4 regions of the Virgibacillus sp. L01 genome follow, and region 1 is predicted to be linked to each of the others. Evidence: riboswitches for the same ligand, from Rfam matches in the RefSeq annotation. Region 1 holds a riboswitch; each other region holds the start of a gene.
What was found. A riboswitch is a leader RNA that binds a small molecule or an ion and turns the genes downstream of it on or off. The one in region 1 is predicted to bind cobalamin.
Positions count from the first base shown of each region.

Region 1 (3,143 bases):
AGCTTGGCTAACTAATACAAAGGGAGAGTGGCCTCTTTGAGAAAATACCTTCTTCTTACATTTGCACTAACATATTCAATACATACATCGTATAACATCGAGGTTTTGCCAGTTCCACCTGAGGAATCAAGGGAAGAATTATACCATGATTTGTTTATTACGTTACTTTTACCATACATTGATAAAGGTGTTGAGGATTATTACTCAGAATTATTAACTGATTCTCCAATTGATTACCCTTATATGGTAAAGGTTGTCAGTGCTGAAAGAAATTATGGTTATCGGTCTTTCAGGTTTTCGGCCATCTAGAAGTGACACTAGTTGTTGGTCCTCATATATCAGTTGGGAAAGATGAATTAACCTTTGATATTAGTTCAAAAACACCAAGATTAATTGAATATAATCATATAGAAACACACCAGTTTCCTGAGCATTGGAGGCACCTTGTTTAACCTTAGACCCTTTTGCCAAAGAGAAAATAATAAGATAGAAAAGGATAGAAGTATAAATGACGAATAAAAATTATCAAGCACCTATTAATAGGTTAAATTTGTATGCAAAAGTTAAAATTGTTAAAGGTGAAAACTTTGTCACGATTGAGGAGACAAAGGGATTAACTACTGAGGAAATGATTGCATTTATAACAAATTTTATTGATGACCTTGAACTCGGGGAAATCCCCAATGTGAACATTATGGTGAACAGTAAATTCACTGAAGAGGTCTATGAAGTGCTTCAAGACAATAATTTTCAGTTTCATGATGAAATGGTTACAGTTTATAAGAAACTTGATGAGGTAGTTTGGCAGGAATCTAATTTAACATTTAAGTCACTACATAGTATGTCGCAACATGAATTTCGGGAAATATGGGCAGAATCCATGGCCGATTCACTTAATGCCCCTTCATCCTTAACCCTTGATGAACAAATGAAAAGCCTGGAAATAGAGTTAGGGCCTGACTATAAAGGTTCCTGTTTAGTTGCTTATGAGGATGGTAGGCCAATCGGCGTTGTTATCCCTCATATTGAACCAGGCACACGCGATGAAGGAAGGCTTTTTTATTTTGGATTGATTCCAAGTGAACGTGGCAAAGGGAAAAGCATGCCCCTTCATAGGATTGCTTTACAGCTATTAAATGATGAATTTAATGCTTCCTGCTATATTGGCGGCACGAGTGAAAGTAACCAGCCAATGTTAAAAACTTTTATGGCCAATGGGTGTCATGTGATTGAGCGGAATAAGGTTTATAAGAAAATCAAGCGAGTGATTTAAACGAAATTGTTCACAAAAACCAGGGGAAATCACCAAAAACGCCTAAATTCACATCTGCGGGGTCTTAGGACACGTGCACGTGCTATTTCCGCTGGAATCACCGCGGATCATAGCACTCAAACTTTTTAAAAGGTACTTTGCAGGTTATGACTTATGTGTACATCAAGGCAACAATTAAAAATATCCTAAGATTATCAAGATAGCCGTTTGAGATTATTCTTAGGTGCGAAAGTTAAGTAATTATATTAAAACTTAAATCCTCCATTAAGACTATTTTTACATATCAATATTGCAAGAAGTAATATTCTGTGATAGTCTTTCAATACAATATATTGGTATAAAAAAGAAAGAAAACAACTATATATAGTATTACAAGTTAAGGTGACATCCATTGTCATAATAGGGAATCCAGTGAAAAACTGGAGCTGTCCCCGCAACTGTAAGTGTGGACGAACGAGTAACCCACTGTATCGAAAGCTTCACGGCTACGGTACGGGAAGGACTCTAGTAGACAGAAGCACGAGCCAGGAGACCTGCCATAGCTTGTAGTTTCAATTCCTCGGGGTAAGAGAAGGTGAAACGATAGAGAGAGCTAGATACATATCTTCTGTCGTTCTAACCGTTCATCCCCTGGGTGAACGGTTTATTTGTTTTGGATATAAAAGGAGGAAAAAACATGGTAATGACCGCAACTGGGCAAATTCCGCAATTGATTGACTATGCAACAAAAGGATTGAATATAAACAAGGAAATTTTGTTGGAAAAGGCCAATCAGACTGGAACCGCGGATAACCTGATAAAAATAGCGCTTGAAAATATCGATGAAGCCAACCCCGATTGGACCTATGCTGCAAGCCGTATTTATTTACAGGAATTATACAAAACTGCGGCAGAAAACAGGGGATACGATGCGAATTTACAGTATGGAAACTTCTATGAACTTATTACAACACTTACGGAAAAAGGTATCTACTCAGATCATTTGCTAAACATGTATAAGAAAGAAGAAATAGATTATTTTGCAAAAGTGATTGAACCAGAGAGGGACTTATTATTTAACTACTTGGGGCTTTACACGCTGGCAACTCGCTACCTTGCAGCAGACCATAACAAGAATACATATGAGCTTCCACAGGAAAGGTGGATGGTTATTGCGATGTATTTAATGCAGGACGAGGCGCAAGTAAATCGCAGTCATTATGTCGCAGAAGCATACTGGGCATTGAGTAATTTATATATGACCGTTGCCACACCAACCTTAACAAATGCAGGTAAATCGCACGGCCAGCTGTCCAGTTGTTTTATTGACACAGTGGATGACAGTTTGCAGTCTATCTATGACAGTAATACTGATATTGCTAAGCTTTCCAAAAATGGTGGTGGAATTGGCGTTTACATGGGGAAAATCCGTAGCCGTGGAAGTTCAATTAAGGGATACAAGAGTATGTCCAGTGGTGTTGTTCCATGGATTAAGCAGCTCAACAATACTGCTGTTAACGTAGACCAGTTGGGAACACGAAAAGGCGCAATCGCTATTTATCTGGATGTATGGCATAAAGATATCGAACCATTTCTCGATCTGAAATTAAACAATGGTGATGATCGGATGCGTGCCCACGATATTTTCACAGGTGTCAACTTACCGGACTATTTTATGGAACAGGTAGAGAATCGCGGTGATTGGCATTTATTTGATCCACATGAAGTTCGTCAGGTGATGGGTTATTCGCTGGAAGATTTTTATGATGAGGAAAAAGGTGATGGCACGTGGCGTCAAAAGTATCTGGAATGCGTGCAATCGACGGAGCTATCGAGTAAAGTCGTACCGGCAATAGATATTATCAAGCGGATTATGAAGTCACAGCTTGAG
Region 1 covers NZ_JBQQCP010000001.1:954,614-957,756, reverse strand. Annotated here, with positions in the region: gene ACTWQM_RS04370 (DUF3888 domain-containing protein) at 37-309, shown strand; gene ACTWQM_RS04365 (hypothetical protein) at 312-452, shown strand; gene ACTWQM_RS04360 (GNAT family N-acetyltransferase) at 509-1,273, shown strand; cobalamin riboswitch at 1,636-1,828, shown strand; gene ACTWQM_RS04355 (ribonucleoside-diphosphate reductase subunit alpha) at 1,950-3,143, shown strand, end outside.

Region 2 (3,143 bases), 290 kb from region 1:
GAGCTGAAAGTCGAGCGAGGAGGGCTGAAACTCGAGCGACAGCCCTATTCCAATAATGCTGCGCCGAAAATCTTCTGCTGTGTAAGAAAACAACTCAATAGGTCATTTTCTGCTAAAGCACAAAATCCCTTTCTTTTAAGTACTATCGTTTCTCCAAACAAAAAAGAGGCATTAACATCCAAAAATATTTTTATTATTTCCGATGCCACTTTTCAGTCGTGAGGTTCGATAGTATGTGTGAAAGGAGGTGACCGACATGGCAGTAGCACAAATGATGAACTCACGTATGAGCCTGGTTTTGGATAACGGCATTGACGAAATATCAGGTAAGCAGCTCTTCAAGACAAAGAGCTTCAACAACGTAAAGATTGCTGCAACGGCTGATCAGTTATATTCAATCGCTAACGCAGTCGTCGTTTTACAGCAGCGCCCACTTTTAAGCATCGATCGAAAAGACAGTTCCGAACTTAGAGGGGCATAATCGATCACATTCTAAAAAATAAGGAAGGGAAGGAGGGAATACGATGAAGAAACTTGAACTTAAATTTTTAAACACTGAAGGAAAAACAGTAACCTATTCGGGCTGAACTCATATGCGTGGTCGATTTTTACCTGCTTGGTTCCGTCGAATCTGTCTTTTGAATGGATACAGAGGACCCATTCTTCCAACAATCTCCATCCAAGTCCAACCGGTACATCGTTTCAGTAATTGCTGGTGCAAACGAGACGATTCGCTTTGGCAGAACTGTGTAGTTTACCTCTCGTTCCAAATGATCCGTTACCTTTCACATAAAAAAATCCCCCAATCGTTTTCTCTGCTTTAAGTGAAGTAGATTGGGAGATAGTTGTCATGTATTTAAGCAAGTCGCGCACATCTTAAACGTAATATTATCGCGCGAGTACACGGCGCTTTCGGTTTTCTTTTCGGATAGGGGCCGATTCATACCACGCTTTTTCCTCTTTCGAAACTGGATATACGTTGGAAACCGGAATTGGTTTACCTGCTTTATCAACGGCGACCATTGTTAGAAAAGATTCTGTTGTCAGTTGTTCACTGTTATTTATCAGGTCGTTTGCCGTTACTTTGACGAATATCTCCATCGAGCTGCTTCCGGTGTATGTTACATATGCCTCGAGTGTCAGGGAATCGCCAACTTTTGCTGATGAAAGGAAGTCAACTGAATCAATTGAGGCAGTTACAACCGCACTCTTGGCATGTTTCATTGCCGTCAGTGCTGCAATTTCATCAATATATGCAAGGACCTTTCCGCCGAAAATGGTATCCATATGATTGGTATCCGGTGGTAGCACAAGTCTTGTTTGTACCGTTTTGGTACTGCTGATAGCTGTTTTTTCCATCATTTTTCCTCCTCGTAAAAAAACCAATACAATAAAAAAAGCCCTCCATTTATTGAAGGCTTGTTATCACAATCTGCGTGCATTGGAAATCCTACCACTGGCAGTCCAATGCAATGTTGCGTAACACCCTCCTATCTCCCGTAGGAAAAAAATGTTCTTCCTTATGGCAGGTATCCTGGCTTAGCTTCATGGACAATTCTCTATGTCCTTCCCATTCGAAATTGAACAGTGGACATGCAGGCTGCGAATAGTCGAAATATGCAGCCGGATTTAGAGACGTCTCAGCAATACAGTGGCGGGACCGCGCTGAACTTTCATCAGCTTCCCTTTTCAGCCTTGTCTTTGTACAAGGCCACCATAAGGCATCCTATTAAATTTTCTTCCAAAGCTATCTTAACACATCTGTTACAACGTTGTACGAAAAAATTACTAACAAGTGAATCCTATTTAAATTAACCAAAATCCATCTAAAAGGTACGCTAGCGATTGAACCAACTAACTGTCCGGCATTGATCAAACGTTTGATCAATTTTTTGTCGTCCACCTGGCATCCGTGACTTCATCTTCCTGCAGCGTTACTTCTTCTATGGCAAATGACGCGCGAAACAGCCAGGCATCATAAAAGATACGTTCCCGCCGAGAGCTGTGGATGAGCTCGCCTTTATTCTCGGATAAATCTCCAAAAAATAGTATAGCACACAAATTCCAGTTAAATATGATGTTGATTTTCGGCCACCGCCGGTAATCCTCTTCTTTATTGATTTAGACAGGCTTCGCTAAGGTGAGTCTGTTTTTAAATATTTGCAGCAAGCTCGCGCGACAATAATCAAACTCGCGCGACAGCCTTTTCCAATGACGATGATTTCTGCCGCCGCCGAAAATCCTCAACTTAAATCTAATAGGTCATTTTCTGCTAAAGCAGAAAATCCCTTTCTTTTAAGTACTATCGTTTCTCAAGCCGGAAAGGTGGCATAGTGTCGAAAAAAATCTTTTATTTTCGATGCCACTTTTCACACGTGAGTTCATGAAGGGAAGTGATCGACATGGCAGTAGCACAAATGATGAACTCACGTATGAGCCTGATTTTGGATAACGGCATTGATGAAATATTAGGTAAGCAGCTTTTCAAGATAAAGAGCTTTAACAACGTAAAGATTGCTGCAACGGCTGATCAGTTATATTCAATCGCTAACATTCTAAAAAATAAGGAAGGGAGGGAATACAATGAAGAAACTTGAACTTAAATTTATAACCACTGAAGGCAAAACAGTAACATAATCACTGGAAAAGCCAATCGAGCCAGTTGACCCTGTAGCAGTTAAAGCTGCAATGGACGAGATCATCGCACAAGATGCATTCACATCATTTGGCGGTAGTCTGGTAACTATCAAAAGCGCACGCGCAGTGGAACGCAATGTGTGGGAAGTTGAATTAGCATAATATGAGGGCCAGCGCGGGGGTGCGCTGGTCTGATATTTTTTTAGAGTGGATTACTAACACCCTATTTCACAACAGTTAATATTTCATCTTCTCCTGCAGTTACTTTACTTTGTTTAGTATAGTTAATCTCCCGCATACTATCGGTATTGGTAATGACAACTGGGATGATTGTGCTTTTGGCTTTCTCTTCAATAACTGTTTTATCAAAACTGATCAGTTTATCACCTTGTTTAACGTGATCACCTTCTTGGATATGGGGAGTAAATCCTTCTCCATTTAGACTGACGGTTTCCAACCCAATGTGAATTAAAATTTCTGCTCCATTGACAGCTTGAATTCCCACC
Region 2 covers NZ_JBQQCP010000001.1:664,216-667,358, reverse strand. Annotated here, with positions in the region: gene ACTWQM_RS03065 (DUF1659 domain-containing protein) at 257-481, shown strand; gene ACTWQM_RS03060 (hypothetical protein) at 609-770, opposite strand; gene ACTWQM_RS03055 (acyl-CoA thioesterase) at 889-1,359, opposite strand; cobalamin riboswitch at 1,508-1,734, opposite strand; gene ACTWQM_RS03050 (DUF1659 domain-containing protein) at 2,403-2,597, shown strand; gene ACTWQM_RS03045 (DUF2922 domain-containing protein) at 2,641-2,799, shown strand; gene ACTWQM_RS03040 (PTS sugar transporter subunit IIA) at 2,861-3,143, opposite strand, start outside.
Region 2: linked by a shared signal. The riboswitch ahead of ACTWQM_RS03055 (acyl-CoA thioesterase) and the one ahead of ACTWQM_RS04355 (ribonucleoside-diphosphate reductase subunit alpha) in region 1 are both predicted to bind cobalamin.

Region 3 (3,143 bases), on a different contig from region 1:
CACAGTACATCTCCTCCTTCACTTATGTATTTGCTCAATGTCCTCAGCCCACGATGCTGTGTTGTCTTCACTTTGCTGACACTGAAATTTAAAATATCTGCTGTCTCTTGAATAGAAAATGATTGTATGTACCGTAATATTAAAACACTTTTTTGATCTGATGTGCATTTGTCCATATAACGATAAACATTTTTCATTTGTTCATTTTGCACAGCAATTTCATCTGGGAGTGGATTTTGATCTTGAATTAATTCCCCTTTTTCATTCCAGTCAAAGAATTCCAGAATGCGATTTCGTTTTCTTTTTTGAGAGCGAAAATAATCGATTGTTATGTGCCGTGCTATCGAAAACAGCCACGTTTTCTCTGAGCTGTCACCTTTAAATGAATCGTAGGATTTTAAAACTTTTATATATACTTCCTGAACGAGGTCTTCACAAGTTTCTTTATCCTTCACCATGTAAAATATAAATTGGCATAAATCATGATGGTAATTATTATAAAATTTCTCAAAAACGGCCTTCATAAAGATCCCCCGTTCAATTATATAGTCGATTAATGGCATAATAAAGTTACAGCTTATTAATACTATATTAGAAAAGCGTAAAAATACCAACCTAATTTAGTTGGTATTTTGCAAATAGAAATGTTTTTCAGCATAATTTCTAAAAAAATGAGCGATTACTGGATATAACAAAATCATAAATACTCCATTGCCGATTGCGTGATAAGTGTCAAATGGTAATCCCGCCAGGTAGTACGGAAGAAATTTTCCGGTAACTGAATATGTTGTCAGTGAAATAATAAATCCGTATAAATAGCCACTAATTATCGCAAAAAACACTAGTATAAATCCTGGAATTTTAGCAGGATATTTTCCTAAGAATCCACTTAATATTCCGATTAGCGCCCAGGCAACTACTTGCCAAATTGTCCATATTCCCATTCCTAATATCATATTAGACAAGAATGTAGTTAAAATAGCTAGCAATATAGCTGCTACTGGACCTAATAATAAGCCACAAACAATAATTAACGATGTGACAGGCTGGACATTTGGAAGAAATGCAAAAGCGAATCTCCCAACGACCGCCAATGCAGCAAGCAGTGCTAGTAACGTGAGTTTATAAGTATTCAATTAAATCATTCCCAGGCTTGCAGATCAAATGTCACTTTGTCACCTGGTGATAACTTATATTCTTTTGCGCCAACTGTAGGCATTTCACCATTCACAGTAAACATCCATGATTTTTGCTCGCCATCCTTAGGTGCAACACCATCAATTGAGGTTATAAATCCACCATCAAAATCAGTTTTTACTTCAAAGTTCTTTTCCATTACTTCCATAAGGGTTGCCCCTTCTTCAACTTCAACCTCTTCTTCATTAATATATTCGGAACCTTTACCTTTTGAAATTGTAATCCGAACCGTTTCTTCACTCTGTTCCTCTGAGCTCTCAGCTTCTGTATTTTCCTTTTCCTGGCTATTTGTCTGCCCTTGTTCGTCAGCACCACACCCGACCAATAAACCAATTACGACCAGTAATGATGCAATACGTAAAAACCATTTATTCATTTTCCCATTCCTCCATTTCTATTTTATATTGAGGAGAATTGGACGTCGGAAACCTATACATTGAAAAAATTAGTACTAAGTATCAATCGAATATCTTCATTTATAGAAAACCCGGCATTCTCTATAAGAATTCTATACAAGTTTATTTTTCTTTCTAGAATCCCTAAATCTTTAGAGTGCAGGCAGAATTACTTCCTTACTGCATAAAAAAACTAACCCCTTCTACAGAGTTAGCTAAGCAGACAACCGATACATAAAATTAATCATTTACAATGTGCTCGGTTCTCCCAATCACTCACATCCTCGAAGCACTGAAACGTTAGAGAATTGGCAGGTCTACTGACTTGTGATTCACGCCTACTATAAGTCCTTCCCATGTGACGAATCACACAGTGGCTTGCACTTATTTCGTATCTCACATACAGTTGCGAGGACAGTTCCTGCTTTTCACAGGATTCCCTATTAAGTAATTACACCAAGCTCTATAACTTTATTCAATTCCATATTATCATATCATATTTACTGCTCTTGTAAAGGTAGTTTAAACGTAAATGTTGTACCCTCATTAACTTTACTGTTAACCGTGATCGAGCCATTATGGGCTTCAACAATATTTTTGGCAATTGAAAGTCCAAGTCCTGTACCTTTTTTCTTACTATTCTTCATGCGTGATTTATCTGCTTTATAAAAACGTTCAAAGACAAATGGTAAATCATCTTCTGGAATCCCGCCCCCATTATCATTTACGGATACATTAAAATCAGCAGTATTGCTCTCAATAATCACATTAACTTTTCCATTTTCATTAGAATGTCTAATTGCATTATCGATTAGATTTGTTAAAACCTGCTCCACACGATCTTGGTCAATGTTTATTTGATGATTGGTAATGTCTTTCGTTAAATCTAATTTAACATTATTTTCATCTGCTAACCCTTTAAACTTTTTCAAAATACGCTCAACAAATGATTCTACTTCTACACTTTCTTTATTTAACTGTATATGACCTGCCTCCATCCGTGCTAAATCCAGCAGTTCGTTCACCAAACGACCCATTCTTAATGATTCATCATGGATAATTTGTGCAAGCTCATTTTTATCTTCTGTGCTTTCTGCCACATCATCAACAATTGCTTCACTATATCCTTGTAACATGGAAATAGGTGTTCTCAGTTCATGGGATACATTTGCGATAAAGTCTTTCCTTAGCTTATCTAATCGACGTTCCTCTGTCATATCACGAATAACAGCCACTGCTCCACGTACATATGTCTGATCATATAAAGGCGTCATAATCATTACCCATGTACGTCCTTGTATATTAATTTCATGTATAGCTTCTTTTTCATCATGAATAACATTCGTTAAAATTTCATCTAAAGGCTTCGGTGCTTTATGATTGCTTTTAGAATCTTTCATATCGTTTTCGTAATATAAATTTTCAATAAATCGCTCTGCAGGAGGATTTGTGATCAGCATATCACTATTTCGGTTAAATGTAATAACACCGTCCGCCATGGAACTTACGATACTTGAAAGCTGTTCTTTCTCCTGTCTTAACGCATTAATG
Region 3 covers NZ_JBQQCP010000004.1:241,495-244,637, reverse strand. Annotated here, with positions in the region: gene ACTWQM_RS10050 (hypothetical protein) at 1-3, opposite strand, end outside; gene sigX (RNA polymerase sigma factor SigX) at 1-524, opposite strand, end outside; gene ACTWQM_RS10040 (ECF transporter S component) at 621-1,136, opposite strand; gene ACTWQM_RS10035 (DUF4430 domain-containing protein) at 1,142-1,573, opposite strand; cobalamin riboswitch at 1,886-2,069, opposite strand; gene ACTWQM_RS10030 (ATP-binding protein) at 2,093-3,143, opposite strand, start outside.
Region 3: linked by a shared signal. The riboswitch ahead of ACTWQM_RS10035 (DUF4430 domain-containing protein) and the one ahead of ACTWQM_RS04355 (ribonucleoside-diphosphate reductase subunit alpha) in region 1 are both predicted to bind cobalamin.

Region 4 (3,143 bases), on a different contig from region 1:
TTGGCAGGATTGTCGGAGATATGATTGTCCGTGATACAAGGTCTGTCAGCATTAAAAAGCCAGCGCCTGTTAAAATTGAAAGTGGTAAAAGATGAATATGATCAGGTCCCCATAGCCGCCTTGTTAAATGGGGAATCACTAAGCCAACAAAACCAATCGCACCAGAAACCGCCACGGCTGCGCCTGTTAATATTGATCCGGCAATAAGGACCACCATTTTCCGTTTCTGCACGTCGACACCTAAATGCTGTGCTCGTTCTTCCCCAAATGACATGGCATTTAATTCCTTACTATTAATAAGAAGTAATAGGGCACCGAGAATGAAAAACGGGATAATAATACCTATATAGCTCCAGCCTCTCATGGATACACTTCCAAGCAGCCAGCCCATAATTTGTTGTAACTGTTCACCCGTAAACGCAATGATTAAGGAGATTAATGAGCCCAAAAAGGAACTGAAAATAATTCCTGTTAAAATAATCGTCTCAACCCGCATCGTCCGGTCAACGCGTCGTGCAAAAAACAATACAAGAAAAATGGTCATTAAGGCTGTCGTAATACTCATAACCGGTAATGTATAAAGTCCAAGAAAAGGAATGGAAATTTTAAAAAACAGTGTTGCAACTGCCCCAACTGAAGCACCAGAGGAGACACCTAATATATACGGATCAGCCAGTGGATTTCGCAGCAAGCCTTGAAAGGCCGCCCCTGCAATTGCAAGAGACGCCCCAACTAGACCAGCTAGAAACACTCTGGGTAAACGAATTTCGAAAACAATATTTTTATACATCTGATCAACTTGATCAGCAATAGGTAGGCGAAAAATTTGAGCACCAATAATCCTCACTGTATCTGAAATAGGAATAGAAACACTGCCAACCGATACAGCAGTCAGCATGGATATAATTAAGAATGCCAATGCTAGTACATAGGCGAATAAATACTTACTCTTCAAATAATTCCGGGTAGACAACCTTAGCAATCTCCTTTGCACCCTCAGCTAACCGAGGCCCTGGACGACTTACAATATCGGAATTAACATCATATACTTGTTCGTTTGCAACAGCATTCATATCCCCCCAGCCATCACGACTAGTTACCTGCTTTACTGGATTCTCAACATAACCTCCATAAGTCGTTATAATAACATCAGGATTCATTTCCAAAATAGCCTCTGGATCAATTGGAACCCAGCCATCCAGTTTTCCAGCGGCATTATCTGCATTAACAATTTCTAAAAGTGCATCAAAAAATGTGTTTTTTCCTGCCGTGTAAAGATCTGGAGCCGGTGCAACTTCAAAAAAGACGGACTTTCGTTCATCCTCACTGATTGCTGCGGTCTTTTCTCTAAGTAAAGCGAAGTCCTCTTCCATACCACCGACAACTTCCGATGCTTTTTCCTCTGTACCCGTGACCTTACCAATCTGCTTAATAGATGTATAAGTGCCTTCAATATCCTGTGCATTATTAACGACAAACACATTAATACCAGAATCACGAAGCTGCTGCAGTCCTTCCTGAGAACTTTGTGCACTGGACGCATGCGCAAGGACGAGGTCAGGTTTAAGACTAATAATGACCTCTATGTTCAATTCCATACCACCAATTTTTTCTATTTCCTTTACCTCTTCGGGATAATTATCATGGTCTGAAACACCTACTATTTTATCCCCTAATCCAAGTGCAAAGGCAATTTCTGTATTACTTGGAATAACAGAAACAATTCGCTCCGGTTTTTCATCGATCGTCAACTCATTATCAAGTGCATCCGTAACAGTTAATGGAAATGTGGAATCCGCTGTTTCCCCTGACTCTTCTGTTTGGTCCGTATTTTCATTTGTGCTTTGATCTTGACTCTCAGTATCTGTCCCTCCAGAAGCACAACCAATTAAAAGCCCCGCTGTAAGCACTATCAAAAGTAAAAATGAAAGAATCTTTTTCACGTTATTTCCTCCTCGGCGGGACAGGGGGACAGGTACCTTGTCCCAGTTTGATACGCGGGACGATAATCCTGTCCCCCCTGTCCCACTCCTCTTATTTAGTATTTTTTAGAAAACTCGGCTTATCGCCAAGCATTAATGGCGAAAGCCTTAGTTGCACTTATGCAGTAAGAAAGGATTTATACTTTCTTAACTGCGAACATAAAAAAAACATCTTCACGAGAAATGAAGATGGATATGTAAAAGGGCAGCCAAAAGCAAACTTGTCCCATTTACACCTTCCTATTCCCCGTAGGTTTGGTGCACAGATGGTAACAGGCAGGTCTCCTGGCTTATGGTCATCACTTACTGTACCTTCCCATACATATAAATGCACAGTGGACATTAACAGCTAGCTCGCAAATACAGTGACGGGATCGCGCTGGACTCTCACCAGCTTCCCTATTAAGATTTCTAATTGAAATCACCTGTACCTCTAAATCTATTAAATTATTCGCTACATTTCATAGTATACATATTTCTACAATTCTTGTCACTGTTTTTAAGAAAAGACGATAGTTAGGGACAAGTAGTACTTAAACAAAAGAATCCACAAAAATACTTTAGCGGACACCAAAGCCCTTATTTGCCAGAAACACCCTTGTCTTATCCTGATATATGTAAAATAAGGTCCACTGTGGCCGCTTTAATACAAAAAGTGTTATTTTTAGCAAAATAGTGGCTCCTGTGTCCGCTTAGAAAACTTGTCTTATCGCCCTTAATGGCGAAAGCCTTAGTTGCACTAATGCAGTAAGAAAGGATTTATGCTTTCTTATCTGCCAACAAATAATCTGGCTTTTAGGTTCCTTTTGAAACATTGATTCCTTCACCGGCGACAGGGAAACTTAATATGAGGGGGCCCCCCTCATTACACTTACAATTTCGCCACATCCATTTAGCTCCAAAAATTATACCATCCCTCGCATAAACACAAGCACCGGTCTATATTTTTCATAATGTGATTTCACTTTTCGGATAAGACCCTTGCACTCCCTTTCATCCATACATTTAACAACTTCTATTGCATTGTCGTCCCTCTCGTTGCTAATTGTTATATTTATTAATTCATCTTCATTCGTAATGTTAATGTATAAAGGGCGTGCATCGTGGTCTGCTACTGATCCTGAGAATGTTGTTAATAACAAGTCAATTGTGACATCCGCA
Region 4 covers NZ_JBQQCP010000002.1:318,855-321,997, reverse strand. Annotated here, with positions in the region: gene ACTWQM_RS06710 (FecCD family ABC transporter permease) at 1-982, opposite strand, end outside; gene ACTWQM_RS06705 (ABC transporter substrate-binding protein) at 945-1,943, opposite strand; cobalamin riboswitch at 2,241-2,426, opposite strand; gene ACTWQM_RS06700 (hypothetical protein) at 2,888-3,143, opposite strand, start outside.
Region 4: linked by a shared signal. The riboswitch ahead of ACTWQM_RS06705 (ABC transporter substrate-binding protein) and the one ahead of ACTWQM_RS04355 (ribonucleoside-diphosphate reductase subunit alpha) in region 1 are both predicted to bind cobalamin.